Regions from separate parts of the Pseudomonas sp. NPDC099000 genome, predicted to be linked through region 1. Evidence: predicted binding sites of a transcription regulator. Region 1 holds the regulator's gene; the other holds the start of a gene.

Region 1 (7,978 bases):
CAGCACCATGCCGATGAACACCCCGGAGACCACAATGATCACCAGGGACATCACGCCCACCGAATGCAGTTGCTTGATCAGCAGGCCAAAACCGCCGCCGATACCGCCGCGGCCGAGCAAGGCATGAAACAGGAAAATCGCCGAACGGCCGAACACAGCCAGCACATCGATGCCGGCATGGCCGAATCGACGCACGCGTTCCAACAGTGAAATCTTGCGCATCAACGCTTCCCCAGAAGATCTGCGCGGTAATCCGTCGCTGGAAAGTGGTATGCGACCGGACCGTCGGGATCGCCGGTCATGAATTGACGAATACGCGGTTCCTGCGAGTTCATCAGCTCCTCGGGAGTGCCCTGCCCCAGGACTTGCCCGTCGCCCACCACATAGATGTAGTCGGCGATGCTGGCGGTCTCGGCCAGATCGTGGGAGACCACAATACTGGTGATGCCCAGCGCATCGTTGAGCAAGCGGATCAGGCGTACCAACACGCCCATGGCAATAGGGTCCTGGCCGACAAAGGGTTCGTCATACATGAGGATCTGCGGATCGAGGGCAATCGCCCGCGCCAGCGCAACACGGCGCTTCATGCCACCGGACAGTTCGTCGGGCATCAGGTCGATGGCGCCACGCAACCCCACGGCCTGCAATTTGAGCAGGACGATGTCACGGATCATTTCTTCCGGCAGCTCGGTATGAACGCGCAGCGGAAAGGCGACGTTCTCGAACACGTCGAGGTCGGTAAACAGCGCGCCGCTCTGGAACAGCACGCCCATGTGCTTGCGCGCATCGAACAGATCGCTGCGCGACAGCTTTGGCAGGTTCTGGCCATTGACCCAGACTTCGCCCTTGGTGGGTCGCAACTGTGCGCCCATCAACCGCAACAGCGTGGTCTTGCCACACCCGGAAGGCCCCATGATGCCGGTGACCTTGCCGCGCGGGATACGGATATCGACGTTATTGAAAATGCTGCGCGCACCGCGCTTGAAGGACAGTCCCTTCAGCTCGACCGCGTAGGCGTTATCGGCACTCATCTAAACTCCTTGCGATGCAGCCTCACACTCGGACGCCTGGCTTTCTGACGAAAGCACATACCTCCCCGGGCAGGCCGAACTGGCGGCGAACTATATCACTGCAAAGGCCAAGCGCCCAAGGCCCAAGCCGGCCCATGTTCAGCAACATGCCAGGCAAAAAGCCCCATTCAGAAGGGATTCGGTAACAGGGAATGACAAAGCGTGACGAACTTGCGTGAGGGTTTTGATCATTACCGCTATAATCGCCGCCTTTTCATCAGGCTATACGATTTCTGACATGAGCCAATCCAGCGACCTGATTCAATCTGCACAACGCACCATCCGCCTCGAACTGGAAGCCGTACAAGGCTTGCTGCCCCATATCGACGCAGATTTCGTACGCGCTTGCGAGATGATTCTGGAGAGCAAAGGCCGCGTGGTCGTGGTCGGCATGGGCAAATCCGGGCACATCGGCAACAAGATCGCCGCCACCCTGGCCAGCACCGGCACCACAGCGTTTTTCGTGCACCCGGCCGAAGCCAGCCACGGCGACATGGGCATGATCACCCGCGACGACATCATCCTGGCCCTGTCGAACTCCGGTTCCACCAATGAAATCGTCACCCTGCTGCCCCTGATCAAGCGTCTGGGCATCAAATTGATCAGCGTGACCGGCAATCCGGACTCGGCGCTGGCCAAGGCTGCCGAGGTCAACCTCAATGTTCACGTCGAGCACGAAGCCTGCCCGCTGAACCTGGCGCCGACTTCGTCGACCACCGCCGCGCTGGTCATGGGCGATGCCCTGGCCGTTGCGCTGCTGGAAGCCCGGGGCTTTACCGCTGAAGACTTCGCCTTTTCCCATCCGGGCGGCGCGCTGGGCCGACGCCTGTTGCTGAAAGTCGAAAACGTCATGCACGCCGGTCAGGAACTGCCGCAGGTTCAGCGCGGCACGTTGCTCAAGGATGCACTGATGGAAATGACCCGCAAGGGCCTGGGCATGACCGTGATCCTGGAAGCCGATGGCAAACTGGCCGGGATCTTCACCGACGGTGACTTGCGCCGCACACTGGACCGCAGCATCGACATCCACAGCGCCACCATCGATCAGGTCATGACCGCGCACGGCAAAACCGCTCGCGCCGAGATGCTCGCCGCCGAAGCCCTGAAAATCATGGAAGACCACAAGATCAACGCACTGGTCGTGGTCGACAGCGAAGACCGCCCGGTCGGCGCCTTGAACATGCACGACTTGCTGCGTGCGGGAGTAATGTAATGAGCACGGACCTGCTGCAACGCGGCAAACAGATCAAACTCGCGGTGTTCGACGTCGATGGCGTGCTGACCGACGGGCGCCTGTACTTTCTCGAAGACGGCAGCGAATTCAAGACGTTCAACACCCTCGACGGTCAAGGCATCAAGATGTTGATGGCAGCCGGCGTGCAGACCGCTATCATCAGCGGCCGCAAGACCCCGGTGGTCGAACGGCGGGCGAAGAACCTCGGCATTCCACACCTCTACCAGGGCCGCGAAGACAAACTGGTGGTGCTCGACGAACTTCTTGCCCAACTCAACCTAAGCTATGAACAGGTCGCCTACCTGGGTGACGACTTGCCGGATCTGCCGGTGATTCGCCGCGTGGGCCTGGGCATGGCCGTAGCAAACGCTGCCAGCTTCGTGCGTGAACACGCCCATGGCATTACCCTGGCCCGTGGTGGCGAGGGTGCCGCTCGCGAATTCTGTGAATTGATCCTGCGCGCCCAGGGCCGCCTCGATGCGGCCAACGCCGCGTACCTGTGAGCCCATTATGCTGAGCAAAAAGATTCGTAACCTCCTGCTGTTCGGCTGCATCGCGGCGCTGTTCGCCGCGGTCGGCTACTGGAACATCAGCCCGGAACGCTTCCTCGACAAACCCGTAGCCAAGGTCGATGAAAGCGCGATCGACTATTACGCCCTCAACGCACACAGCGTGCAGTACCTGCCGGACGGCAAATTGCAGTACGAAATGACGTCCGACAAGGTCGAACACCTGAAAGTGAGCGAGGTGACGTTGCTGACCAACCCCGACCTGAACATGTTTCGCGGTACGCAGTTCCCCTGGCACGTCCAGAGTGAGCACGGCGAAGTCAACCCGGACGGCACTCAGGTCGAGCTGATCGATTCGGTGCGCATCACCCGTTTCGACGAGAAAAACCGTAGGACCCTGATTACCACCACCCGTATGACTGTGTTCCCCAAGGAGCAATATGCGCAGACCGATCAACCCGTTAGAATCGACGGCGCTGGCGGTGTATCGACAGGCAACGGAATGAAAGCGTATTTGAAAGAAAGCAGGATACACCTGCTATCGAACGTAAGAGGACAGTATGAGGCTCGTTAAAACTCTCCCTATTTTGCTCAGTCTGGGCGCAGCACTGGGAAGCGTGAGCGCCTGGGCTCTGCCGAACGATCAAGAGCAGCCTATCCGCATTCAGGCCGACGACGCCCAACTGGACGACAAGAATGGCGTTGCCACCTATAAAGGTGACGTGATCATTACTCAGGGCTCGATGAAGGTCACTGGCAATACCGTGACCATCACCCGCACCCCGGCTGGCGACATCGATGTGGTGACCTCGGTGGGCAACCTGGCCTACTTCGAGCAGATGCAGACGGCTGGCGACACCAAGCCTGTTCAGGGTTGGGGGGTGACTATCCAGTACCACGCCTCGCAAAACCGCGTCGTGCTGATCGATAAGGCAAAAGTTATCGACAAGGACAACAACACCACCCAAGGCGAGAAAATCGTCTACGACACCGAGAAAAAGCTTGCGAGCGCCGGTCGCGCGACAGGCGCCAAGGTCACCGAGTCGCGCCCGCGCATCGACATGGTGATCCAGCCGAAGAAGAAAACCGACGAGCAAAAGGCCCAGTAATGGCAACTCTGAAAGCTCAGCATCTGGCCAAGAGCTACAAGAGCCGCCAGGTCGTGCGCGACGTCAGCCTGTCCATCGACAGCGGTCAAATCGTCGGCCTGCTAGGTCCTAACGGCGCCGGCAAGACCACCTGCTTCTACATGATCGTCGGCCTGGTGCAGGCCGATCAGGGCCGCGTGCTGATCGATGATCTGGACGTCAGCCACCAACCGATGCACGGCCGTGCAAAGGCCGGTATCGGCTATCTTCCGCAAGAAGCGTCGATCTTCCGCAAACTGTCGGTGGCGGACAACATCATGGCCATCCTCGAGACCCGCAAGGAACTCGACAAGGCCGAGCGTCGCAAGGAGCTGGAAAGCCTGCTGCAGGAATTCCACATCAGCCATATCCGCGACAACCTCGGCATGAGCCTGTCCGGCGGTGAGCGTCGCCGGGTGGAAATCGCCCGGGCACTGGCCACCAACCCGAAATTCATCCTCCTCGACGAACCATTCGCCGGTGTGGACCCGATTTCGGTGGGCGACATCAAACAGATCATCTACCACCTCAAGGCCAAAGGCATTGGCGTGCTGATCACTGACCACAACGTCCGTGAAACCCTGGATATCTGCGAAACCGCCTACATCGTCAACGATGGCCAACTGATCGCCGAAGGTGACTCCGCCACCATCCTGGCCAACGAACTGGTCAAGGAAGTGTATCTGGGCCACGAATTCCGCCTTTAAGCGCTAAGGTGTCTGGCTGATTGTCCGAGCGCTTGTCTCGATAAAAAATCAATACTTTTTTATTGTTACAGCGCTCTAGGCAAACGCTGCAGTTTCGGGCATATAATTTGCTTATGTTTGGCGCTCCGGCGCCCTGTAGTGGATGGCGCATGTGCGCCGGCGAATAAGGTGTTAAGCCCCTGCCATGAAACCATCGCTAGTCTTGAGAATGGGCCAGCAGCTGACGATGACACCTCAGCACCAACAGGCCATCCGCCTGCTCCAATTGTCGACCCTGGACCTGCAACAGGAAATCCAGGAGGCCCTGGAGTCCAATCCGATGCTCGAACGCCAGGAAGAAGGCGACGACTTCGATAACGCCGACCCCTTGGCCGACAAAGCCGAACAGCTCCCCAACGCCGATATTTCGGAACCCTCTTACCAGGAAACCGCCCCGACGGTGGATAACCTCGAGGAAGGCGACTGGAACGAGCGCATTCCCAACGAGCTGCCCGTCGATACCGCGTGGGAAGACGTCTACCAGACCAGCGCCAGCAGCCTGCCGAGCAATGATGACGACGAGTGGGATTTCACCACCCGCACATCGGCCGGTGAAAGCCTGCAAAGCCATTTGTTGTGGCAACTGAACCTGGCACCGATGTCCGACACCGATCGCCTGATCGCCGTGACCCTGATCGACTGCATCAACAATCAGGGCTACCTGGACGAAACCCTCGAGGAAATTCTCGAGGCCTTCGATCCGGAACTGGACATCGAACTGGACGAAATCGAAGCCGTCCTGCACCGCATCCAGCAATTCGAACCAGCCGGCATTGGCGCCCGCAACCTGGGCGAATGCCTGCTGCTGCAATTGCGCCAACTGCCAGCCAAGACGCCTTGGCTGGCCGAAGCGAAACGTCTGGTCACCGACTACATCGACCTGCTCGGCAGCCGTGATTACAGCCAGCTGATGCGTCGCATGAAGCTCAAGGAAGATGAATTGCGCCAGGTCATCGAGCTGGTGCAGAGCCTCAACCCGCGCCCGGGCTCGCAGATCGAGTCCAGTGAAGCCGAGTACGTTGTCCCTGACGTGATCGTGCGCAAGGACAATGAGCGCTGGCTGGTCGAGCTGAACCAGGAATCGGTGCCACGACTGCGGGTCAACGCCCAATACGCCGGGTTTGTGCGCCGCGCCGACACCAGCGCCGACAACACTTTCATGCGCAATCAGTTGCAAGAAGCCCGCTGGTTCATCAAAAGCCTGCAAAGTCGCAACGAAACCCTGATGAAAGTGGCCACCCAGATTGTCGAGCACCAGCGCGGCTTCCTGGAGTACGGCGACGAAGCGATGAAACCGCTGGTGCTGCATGACATCGCCGAAGCGGTGGGGATGCACGAGTCGACGATTTCACGGGTGACCACGCAGAAATTCATGCATACCCCTCGGGGCATCTATGAACTGAAATACTTTTTCTCCAGCCACGTCAGCACCTCCGAAGGCGGTGAATGCTCGTCCACAGCGATCCGCGCGATCATCAAAAAACTGGTTGCCGCGGAAAATCAGAAAAAGCCGTTGAGTGACAGCAAGATCGCTGGTTTACTGGAGGCACAAGGCATTCAGGTGGCTCGCCGCACCGTCGCCAAGTACCGCGAATCTCTAGGGATCGCGCCTTCGAGCGAACGCAAGCGGTTGATGTAGAGCCACGCCACAGCGTTCCAGTGGTAGATCATCTGATCTACCGCTTTATGCACTGGCAACGAAGGAGAAGCTGTATGCAAGTCAACATCAGTGGACACCAACTGGAAGTGACCGAACCTCTGCGCGCCTACATCGGCGAAAAACTCGAACGATTAGAGAGGCATTTCGACAAGATCACCAACGTGCAGGTCACGATGACGGTCGAAAAGCTCAAGCAGAAAATCGAAGCCACGCTGCATATTCCCGGCAATGAAGTGGTCGCAAACGCGGAGCATACCGATATGTACGCGGCGATCGACGCACTGACCGACAAGCTGGATAAACAACTCAAAAAGCATAAGGAAAAGACCCAAAGCCTCCTTCAGGGCGCGACCGGTCGTTAACACTCCCAACCCATGATCCGACTTGAAAACATCCTGACCCCCGGCCGTTCCCTCGTGAACGTGCCGGGCGGCAGCAAAAAGAAAGCCCTCGAGCAAATTGCCAACCTTATCCACCGCGAAGTGCCGGATCTGGCCATGCAGGATGTTTTCGAGAGCCTGGTCGCCCGTGAAAAACTCGGTTCTACCGGTTTTGGCAACGGCATCGCCATTCCCCACTGTCGCCTCAAGGGTTGCACCTCACCCATTAGTGCCTTGATGCACCTCGATGCACCCATCGATTTCGACGCCATCGACGGCGCCCCGGTTGACCTGCTGTTCGTTCTGCTGGTCCCGGAAGCCGCTACCGATGCCCACCTGGAACTACTGCGCCAGATCGCCAGCATGCTCGATCGCAAGGAAGTCCGCGAAAAACTGCGCAGCGCCCCGAGCAATGAAGCCTTGTATCAGGTTGTCCTGGACGAGCAAAACGGTCATTAATCATGCGCCTGATCATCGTCAGTGGCCGTTCCGGCTCAGGTAAAAGTACCGCACTCGATGTTCTCGAGGACAACGGCTACTACTGCATCGACAACCTGCCCGCCGGATTGCTGCCGGAACTGGCCGAGCGAGCGCTGATTCATACTGAACTCGCACAACCGCTGGTTGCTGTATCTATCGATGCGCGCAACCTGCCGAGTCATCTATCGCGGTTTCCGGAGCTGCTGGAAGAAGTCCGCAGTCGGCATATCAAATGCGATGTGTTGTACCTGGACGCCGACGAAGAGACCTTGCTCAAACGCTTCTCGGAAACCCGCCGTCGCCACCCGCTGAGTACTGCCCACCGTTCGTTGGCGGAGGCGATTCAGGACGAAACCAGTTTGCTGGGGCCGATCGCCGATCTGGCGGACCTCAAAGTCAACACCACCAACCTGAACCTGTATCAACTACGCGATACCATCAAGTTGCGCCTGTTGAACCAGCCAGATAGCGGCACTGCGTTCCTGGTGGAATCTTTCGGATTCAAACGTGGCATGCCGGTAGATGCCGACCTGGTGTTCGACGTGCGCTGCCTGCCCAACCCTTACTGGAAGCCGGAATTGCGCGATCAGTCCGGGCTTGATCAACCGGTGGCCGAGTACCTGGCGGCACAACCGGACGTCGAAGAGATGTTTCAGGACATTTCCACTTACCTGCTCAAGTGGTTGCCGCGCTTTGCCGCCAGCAACCGCGCTTATGTCACCATTGCCATTGGCTGCACCGGCGGGCATCACCGCTCCGTCTACCTGACCGA
Region 2 (7,978 bases), on a different contig from region 1:
AATTCGACGTAATCATTTCCGATTCCACCGACCCGATCGGTCCGGGAGAAGTGCTGTTCTCTGAAAACTTCTACCAGGCCTGCCGTCGCTGCCTGAACGAAGGCGGCATCCTGGTGACCCAGAACGGCACGCCGTTCATGCAGATCGAAGAAGTCAAAACCACCGCGGGTCGCCTGCGCAGCCTGTTCCCGGACTGGCACTTCTACCAGGCCGCGGTGCCGACCTACATCGGCGGCTCGATGACTTTTGCCTGGGGCGCGACTAACACCGCCTATCGCAAGTTGTCCCGTGAAACCCTGCAACAGCGTTTCGCCGGCAGCGGCATCATCACCCGCTACTACAACCCGGAAATCCACATCGGCGCCTTCGCCTTGCCGCAATACGTTCTGCAAGCGGTGAACAAGCCAAGCAACGACTAAACTGAAGATGTGCGCATAACCCCCCTTGCTCGCGATGAGGGAGTGTCATTCAACATTGATGTTGGCTGACACACCGTTATCTCGAGCAAGCTCACTCCCACAGGTTCCATGTGTTTCATGCTGGCGTGCGGTAATCCGTTTGAACGATCACTCAGGCCAAAAGTCCAGATGGTTGTAAGCCCATTTGCGGGTTTGTTCGAGGAGGCACTGATGCAAAAGTGGAAAATCACTTTCGTGGATGATCACGGTGAAACAGTCGATGAAGTCTTTGAGTGCGACGAGTGCCCGGACAACGAGCACGCCGCGAAACTCATCAAGGCCCGGCTCCTTCCTGTCGCCGCCGAACTTGATCTGAATGATCTGGAAGGGCGAACTGCCGACGCAAGTGTCAAAAGTCTCAAGACCCAGAACAGCATTGAAATCCTCAGCATCACGCCAATCTGAACAACCCCTGTCTCATTCTTATCCAGGCCTTGGCAGCGCCTCTGTCTTGGGGCTACTCTGCAATCGAGATCAGCGAACGGATCGCTAAGGTCTGGTCTTGTCAGCTACATGCTTGCTTCCCACCGGCAACGTTGTTGCCGCATCGCTCGCACCAATCGGTTGCGCGTGCCGGGAATACGGAAAGTCTATCCATCAATTTGAGGGGGACGTTTCATGAGCACAGCCTATCAAGAAGACATCAGCAGCAGCGTGTTGCGCCGCATGAAAGAAGGCGGTTTCGATTTTTCACGATTCCATCCCATCGAGTTCTACGCCATTTTCCCGGACGAGGAGCGGGCACGCAGGGCGGCAGGGCAATACAAGGGTGAATCCTTGAACGCGCAGATCAGTGTGCGCGATGACGGCGCATGGGCGCTCGAACTGAGCAAAGTCATGTACGCCACCTACGATGACATCGGCGATTTCGAGCAGGGTTTCGAGGCCGTGGTTGAGCCTCTGGGCGGCATCCTCGAAGGGTGGGGCGTCAAGCAGGAAGTACGAGGGCGACTCGCATAACGTTATGAACAGTGACAACGCTCAGCAACGGCTGACCTTCGGGTTGGCCGTTTTCGTTTATGGCGCTCGGAATATCCCCTCGGCAAAACCCTGAAACAAGAATCCCGGCGCAAAAAAAACCGCCTGAGCAGGCGGCTAAAGGGAAGTTCGTTCAGGTTTTGCAGCGGATGCGCGGATTATCCGCACCGCCAGCCGGGCAGTGAAATCAACTCTGACTATGCTGGTGATAGGCGACAACGTCGCCTTGCAATGAAGCGGGGGCGATCAGCTTGGGACGTTTGCTGCACAGGATTGGTGCGGTGCAAACGGCGTGATTATCTAACTGATTGATAACAAAGCGTTTCTGCCGATGGCACGGGCCTTGCGAAGCCTAGATGTCCGGGTGACAAGGAGTACGGCATGATCCGCACCTATTTTGATGAGATGTACGATGCCGGCGGCCAGGTCCGCCCGCATTATCGGGAGTTTGCCCGTTGGCTGGCCGAGACGCCTGACGAGCTTTTGGCACAACGGCGACGCGAGGCCGATCTGTTATTTCATCGCGCCGGGATTACCTTCACGCTCTACGGTGATGAGCAGGGGACAGAGCGCCTGATTCCCTTCGACACCATCCCGCGCAGCATCCCCGCCAGTGAATGGCGGATCGTCGAGCGCGGCTGTATCCAGCGGGTCAAGGCGTTGAACATGTTCCTCGCCGACCTCTACCACGAGCAGCGCATCATCAAGGCCGGCATCATCCCGGCCGAGCAAGTGCTGGCCAACGAGCAATACCAGCTGGCAATGCAAGGGCTCGATCTGCACCGCGATATCTATTCGCACATCTCCGGCGTCGACCTTGTGCGCGATGGTGACGGCACGTACTACGTGCTTGAAGACAACCTTCGTACACCCAGCGGCGTGAGCTACATGCTCGAAGACCGCAAGATGATGATGCGGCTGTTTCCCGAGTTGTTCTCGGCCCAGCGCATCGCTCCGATAGACCATTATCCGAACCTGTTGCTCGACACCCTGAAAAGCTCCAGCCCGATCGATAACCCGAGCGTGGTGGTCCTGACGCCGGGTCGCTTCAACAGCGCGTTTTTCGAGCATGCCTTCCTGGCGCGGGAGATGGGCGTCGAGTTGGTGGAAGGTGCGGACCTGTTCGTGCGTGACGACAAGGTGTTCATGCGCACAACGGACGGGCCGAAGGCGGTCGACGTGATTTACCGTCGCCTCGACGATGCGTTCCTCGATCCGCTGGCGTTCAACCCGGACTCGATGCTCGGGGTTCCAGGGCTGCTGTCGTCCTACCGATCCGGCAACGTGGTGCTGGCGAATGCCATCGGCACCGGGGTCGCGGACGACAAGTCGGTGTATCCGTTTGTCACGGACATGATCCGTTTCTACCTGGATGAAGAGCCGATCCTGAAGAACGTGCCGACGTTCCAGTGTCGCAACCCTTCTGAACTTTCCCACGTGCTGGCCAATCTTCCAGAGCTGGTGGTCAAGGAAACCCAAGGCTCCGGCGGTTACGGAATGCTGGTGGGGCCGGCGGCGACCGCAGCGGAAATCGAGTCGTTCCGCGCGCGGATCAAAGCCAAGCCTCACGCGTATATCGCGCAACCGACGTTGTCCCTGTCGACCTGTCCGACCTTTGTCGAAAACGGCATCGCGCCACGCCATATCGACCTGCGTCCGTTTGTATTGTCTGGCCGCGAAACCCGGGTTGTGCCCGGCGGTTTGACCCGTGTCGCCCTGCGTGAAGGCTCTCTGGTGGTGAATTCCTCCCAGGGCGGCGGAACCAAGGACACCTGGGTGGTCGAGGATTGAAGGAAGCCTGCCATGTTAAGTAGAACTGCCTCGGATTTGTATTGGATGTCGCGTTACCTGGAGCGGGCCGAAAACCTCGCACGGATGCTCGACATCAGTTATTCGCTGTCGCTGATGCCGCAGGATGGTCGCGGTGACGGTCTGCACGAACTGGCCATGCCGCTGCTGATTACCGGCACCCTGGACGATTACCTGGAGCGCCACGGTGATTTGCACGCCGAACGGCTGCTGCATTTCTTCGCACTGGACGCGGCCAACCCGGCGAGCATCTACAGCTGCCTGGGCTCGGCGCGGGCCAGTGCTCATGCGGTACGTGGCCGAATCACCGCCGACATGTGGGAAAACATCAACGCCACCTGGCTGGAAATTCGCGGAATCGCCGAGCAGGGTTTGAGTCGCTACGGCATGAGCCGTTTTTGCGAGTGGATCAAGGAACGTTCCCACCTGTTCCGTGGCGCGTCCTACGGCACGATCATGCGCAACGATGCGTTTCGCTTCATTCGCCTGGGGACGTTTATCGAACGGGCCGACAACACGTTGCGCCTGCTCGACGCCCGCTATGAAATGGCCGGCGATCAAGCCGAAGCGGTCAGCGACGGCACGGCTCACGCGTATTACCAGTGGAGTGCGTTGCTGCGCGCGCTGTCCTCTTTCGAGGCCTACACCGAGATCTACCGCGACGCACCCGGTGCCCGGCATGTGGCCGAGTTGCTGTTGCTGCGCGCCGATGTGCCACGTTCCCTGCGCGCCTGCACCGAAGAAATCGACCAGATCCTTGCCCAACTGCCGGGGGCCAATGGCCGTCCCGCGCAACGTCTGGCGGCAGAGATGGACGCGCGCCTGCGCTATACCGGCATCAACGAAATTCTCGACGAAGGCCTGCACGCCTGGCTAACCGAATTCATCCCGCTGGTGCGTCAGTTGGGTAACGCTATTCACAGTTCCTACCTGGAGGCTGCATGAGACTTTCCATTAGCCACGAAACCACCTATCACTACGAAGATCAGGTGCGGGCGAGCATCCAGTACCTGCGACTGACACCCCACGACAGCGAGCGCCAGCACGTGCTCAGCTGGCAACTCGACCTGCCGCGCCCGGTGCGTGCGCAACTCGATCCGTTCGGCAACATCCTGCATGTGCTGACCATGGACGAACCCCACGAGGCGATCATCATCGGCGCCCGGGGCCAGGTGGACATCGATGAACTGCGCGAAGCCGAGCATGAAAGCCAGTCGGCGTTGCCGTTCCTGCGCTTCACCCGGCTGACCGAAGCCGACGAGGCGCTGCGTGCGTTCGCCGAGAAGGAGTGCAAGCAACGCCGGGATCGTACGGCGCTGATCGACTTGATGCATGGCCTGAACCAGCACATGACCTACACGCCGGGGTCCACCGAAGTCGACACCAGCGCCGCCCAGGCCTTCGCCGGGCGTTCGGGCGTCTGTCAGGACCACACCCACGCGTTTCTCGCCTGTGCCCGCAGCCTGGGCATTCCGTCGCGTTATGTGTCGGGGTATTTGTACAGCGAGAACAGCGAGCACCTGGCCAGCCACGCCTGGGCCGAAGCCTGGCTCGATGACGCCTGGTACAGCTTCGATGTGACCAATGAACTGGCCCGGCCTGAGCGGCATTTGAAACTGGCGGTGGGCCTGGATTACCTGGATGCCTGCCCGGTGCGCGGGATGCGCCGGGGTGGTGGGTGTGAGCAGATGCATGCCAAGGTGTTTGTTTCGCCGACGCCGATGCCCTCGCCGGTTATCTCCGTCCAGCAACAATAACCGCAACACCACAACCCCTTTGTAGGAGCGAGGCTTGCCCGCGAAGGCGTAGTGTCATTCACATTGATGTCGACTGACACTACGCCTTCGCGGGCAAGCCTCGCTCCTACAGGGAATGGATCAGGGCTTAACCTTGCGCCCGGCCATATGCTTCAAATACCCCACCAGCATTTCCAGATCCCCATCCGGCAACACAGTCGCCGCAAACCCCGGCATCTTCGCCTGCGGCCACTGGCGCAAACTCTGCGGATCTCGAATGTAGCGCTTCAGAAAATCCGCCCCAAAATACTCGGTCGGGTTAAACGGAATGTTCAAGTCCGGCCCGAACTGCGCATCCCCGGCACCGTTCAATCGATGGCAGGCCAGGCAATTTTTCTGAAACAGCGCAAAGCCTTTGTTTACCGGATCATCAGGCTTCAGCGCAGGATCAGGTAGCAGGGCAGGGAAGCGCTCGGCCACGGGCGCCATGCGCTTGATACTCGCGACTTGAAAGGGCCATTGCTCGGGGCTGATGTTGCCGGCCTGTGGATCGACCCAAACCAGATAAAACGGCCCGGCACCCGGTTTACCTTCAGACAGCGCGGGCCAGGGTTTGGCCGGGTCTTCAATCGCCAGCCACGCGCGCGCGCCTTTGGCGTTCAGCAACGGCGCCGCGGACAGCTCTGCGGCAAACCCGTCCAGCGCCACGGCTTGCAGATGATCTTCAGGCTTGATGCCGGTCAACAACGCTGCCAACGGAACGGCGCGATAACTCATCTCCCGCTTGTAGGAAACGTCGTCGCTGATGGTGATGGTCTGGACCTGAGGGTGCTTGAGCAATTCCTCTGTCTGCCAGGTGCGACTGCTCGCGCCCAGCTCGAGGTTCAGCTGTGCGGCATACAAGGGCGTGCTGAGCAGCAAGGCCCCAAGCAGAATGAGCGTTTTCAAATGATCGCCGTCCATGTCGTGGAAGTGCCGCAAAGGTTGGCACACCCACGCCGGCCCGGGTAGCGAGCCAGTCACATTTTTAAGAGGGCGAAATAAAAATCTGGCGCCGTATTACTTGAAGACCGACTAGCCGATTACCTTGGTCAGGTTCGGCAAAATCAACAACAGCGTAGTGGCGAAAAGAATGAGCCCGGCTTGACGTACTTTCGAATGCTTGAACATGGCTTGACCGCCTTTTTTGTTATTTCCTGATGCCTGCCTGCATATCTCCATGACGGCAGAGCGCTGAACTTCCTGTAAGACGAGCGCCTCGGCAAAACCCGACGACAACTTCGTACATGTTCACCTTAGAGCCCGCGTCACGCTTGGTTTAGATCCATTTCGTATGGTTCGCTTACTGAAAGCTTCTAAAAAGGCATGAGGCCTATTGCCAGTTTCTTGGGCGCCCGTTTGCTAGACAGCTTGGTGCCGTGAATCGGTTAATCCGCGACAGAGCGACCGTCCGTCTGAGCGTGTCCGTCAACGCCAGTGAGCACTGCGGTCATTGAATCCATGGCGGCTCGGCCTAAGGTGGAAGCTCAGTATTTACTCACCGCCCAGGTTCGAGGACGTCATGACCCAAGCTTTGATTTTCGACGCGTTACGCACGCCCCGTGGCAAAGGTAAGGCCGATGGCGCCTTGCACAGTGTCAAACCGGTGAGTCTGGTGGCCGGGCTGCTCACGGCGTTGCAGCAGCGCACTTCACTGGACACCAGTCAGGTTGATGACGTGGTGCTGGGCTGTGTCACTCCGATCGGCGATCAGGGTTCGGATATCGCCAAGACCGCGGCACAAGTCGCCGATTGGGACGTCAGCGTGTCTGGCGTGCAGATCAATCGCTTCTGCGCTTCGGGGCTGGAAGCGGTGAACCTCGGTGCGATGAAAATCCGTTCCGGCTTCGAAGACCTGGTGGTGGTCGGCGGGGTCGAGTCCATGTCCCGCGTGCCGATGGGCAGCGATGGCGGCGCCTGGGCGCTGGACCCGGAAACCAATCTGCACAGCCATTTCACCCCGCAAGGCGTCGGCGCCGACCTGATCGCCACGATTGAAGGTTTCAGCCGCCAGGACGTCGATGCCTACGCGCTGCATTCCCAGCAAAAGGCAGCGCGGGCGCGGGCGAACGGTTCGTTTAACAAATCGCTGGTGCCGGTGCAGGATCAGAACGGCATCGTCCTGCTCGATCACGATGAGTTCATCCGCGCCGAATCCACCCTGGAAGGCCTGGGCAAGCTCAAGCCGAGTTTCGAGATGATGGGGCTGATGGGTTTTGACGCCACCGCGTTGCGCGTTTACAGCCAGGTGGAGCGGATCAACCACGTCCACACTCCGGGCAACAGTTCCGGGATCGTCGATGGCGCCGCCCTGATGCTGATTGGTTCCGAGGCCAAAGGCCGTGCGCTGGGTCTGCAGCCACGGGCACGGATCGTCGCCACCGCCGTCACCAGCACCGATCCGACCATCATGCTCACCGGCCCGGCGCCGGCCACCCGCAAAGCACTGGCCAAGGCCGGGCTGCGGGTTGAAGACATCGATCTGTTCGAAGTCAACGAAGCCTTCGCCTCGGTGGTGCTCAAATTCATCAAGGACATGGCCATCGACCCGGACAAAGTCAACGTCAACGGCGGCTCCATCGCCATGGGCCATCCGCTGGGCGCCACCGGTTGCGCGATTCTCGGCACGCTGCTCGATGAGCTGGAAACCCGGCGCCTGCGCTATGGCCTCGCGACCCTGTGTGTCGGCGGCGGCATGGGCATTGCCACCATCATCGAACGCCTCTGAGCCCCGACCTTAAGGAACAAGTGACATGACCGAAGCCATTCGTTACGAAAAAGGTCAGGACCAGATCGTCGTCCTGACCATCGACATGCCGGGCCAGAGCGCCAACACCATGAACGCGGTCTATCGCGAGGCCATGGCCGCCTGCGTCGCCCGACTGGTGGCCGAAAAAGACAGCATTGCTGGCGTGATCATCACCTCGGGCAAGAAAACCTTCTTTGCCGGCGGCGACC

The links. Region 1 encodes sigma-54, which starts transcription at its own class of promoters, with help from an activator protein. Its sites were predicted from a motif close to ANTGGCATNNANNTTGCTNT; they were not measured.
Region 2: the regulator sigma-54 is predicted to act here: its motif matches at 1,767-1,786, upstream of ACIQV9_RS10415 (circularly permuted type 2 ATP-grasp protein).

What each region holds. Positions count from the first base shown of each region.
Region 1 covers NZ_JBIWAF010000007.1:92,026-100,003, reverse strand. Annotated here, with positions in the region: gene mlaE (lipid asymmetry maintenance ABC transporter permease subunit MlaE) at 1-222, opposite strand, end outside; gene ACIQV9_RS11460 (ATP-binding cassette domain-containing protein) at 222-1,031, opposite strand; gene ACIQV9_RS11455 (KpsF/GutQ family sugar-phosphate isomerase) at 1,309-2,283, shown strand; gene ACIQV9_RS11450 (HAD family hydrolase) at 2,283-2,807, shown strand; gene lptC (LPS export ABC transporter periplasmic protein LptC) at 2,815-3,387, shown strand; gene lptA (lipopolysaccharide transport periplasmic protein LptA) at 3,374-3,922, shown strand; gene lptB (LPS export ABC transporter ATP-binding protein) at 3,922-4,647, shown strand; gene ACIQV9_RS11430 (RNA polymerase factor sigma-54) at 4,832-6,325, shown strand; gene hpf (ribosome hibernation-promoting factor, HPF/YfiA family) at 6,400-6,708, shown strand; gene ptsN (PTS IIA-like nitrogen regulatory protein PtsN) at 6,721-7,185, shown strand; gene rapZ (RNase adapter RapZ) at 7,188-7,978, shown strand, end outside.
Region 2 covers NZ_JBIWAF010000006.1:159,649-167,626, reverse strand. Annotated here, with positions in the region: gene speE (polyamine aminopropyltransferase) at 1-419, shown strand, start outside; gene ACIQV9_RS10425 (hypothetical protein) at 630-863, shown strand; gene ACIQV9_RS10420 (ribonuclease E inhibitor RraB) at 1,077-1,418, shown strand; gene ACIQV9_RS10415 (circularly permuted type 2 ATP-grasp protein) at 1,818-3,227, shown strand; gene ACIQV9_RS10410 (alpha-E domain-containing protein) at 3,240-4,190, shown strand; gene ACIQV9_RS10405 (transglutaminase domain-containing protein) at 4,187-5,002, shown strand; gene ACIQV9_RS10400 (c-type cytochrome) at 5,123-5,944, opposite strand; gene ACIQV9_RS10395 (acetyl-CoA C-acetyltransferase) at 6,543-7,748, shown strand; gene ACIQV9_RS10390 (3-hydroxyacyl-CoA dehydrogenase NAD-binding domain-containing protein) at 7,774-7,978, shown strand, end outside.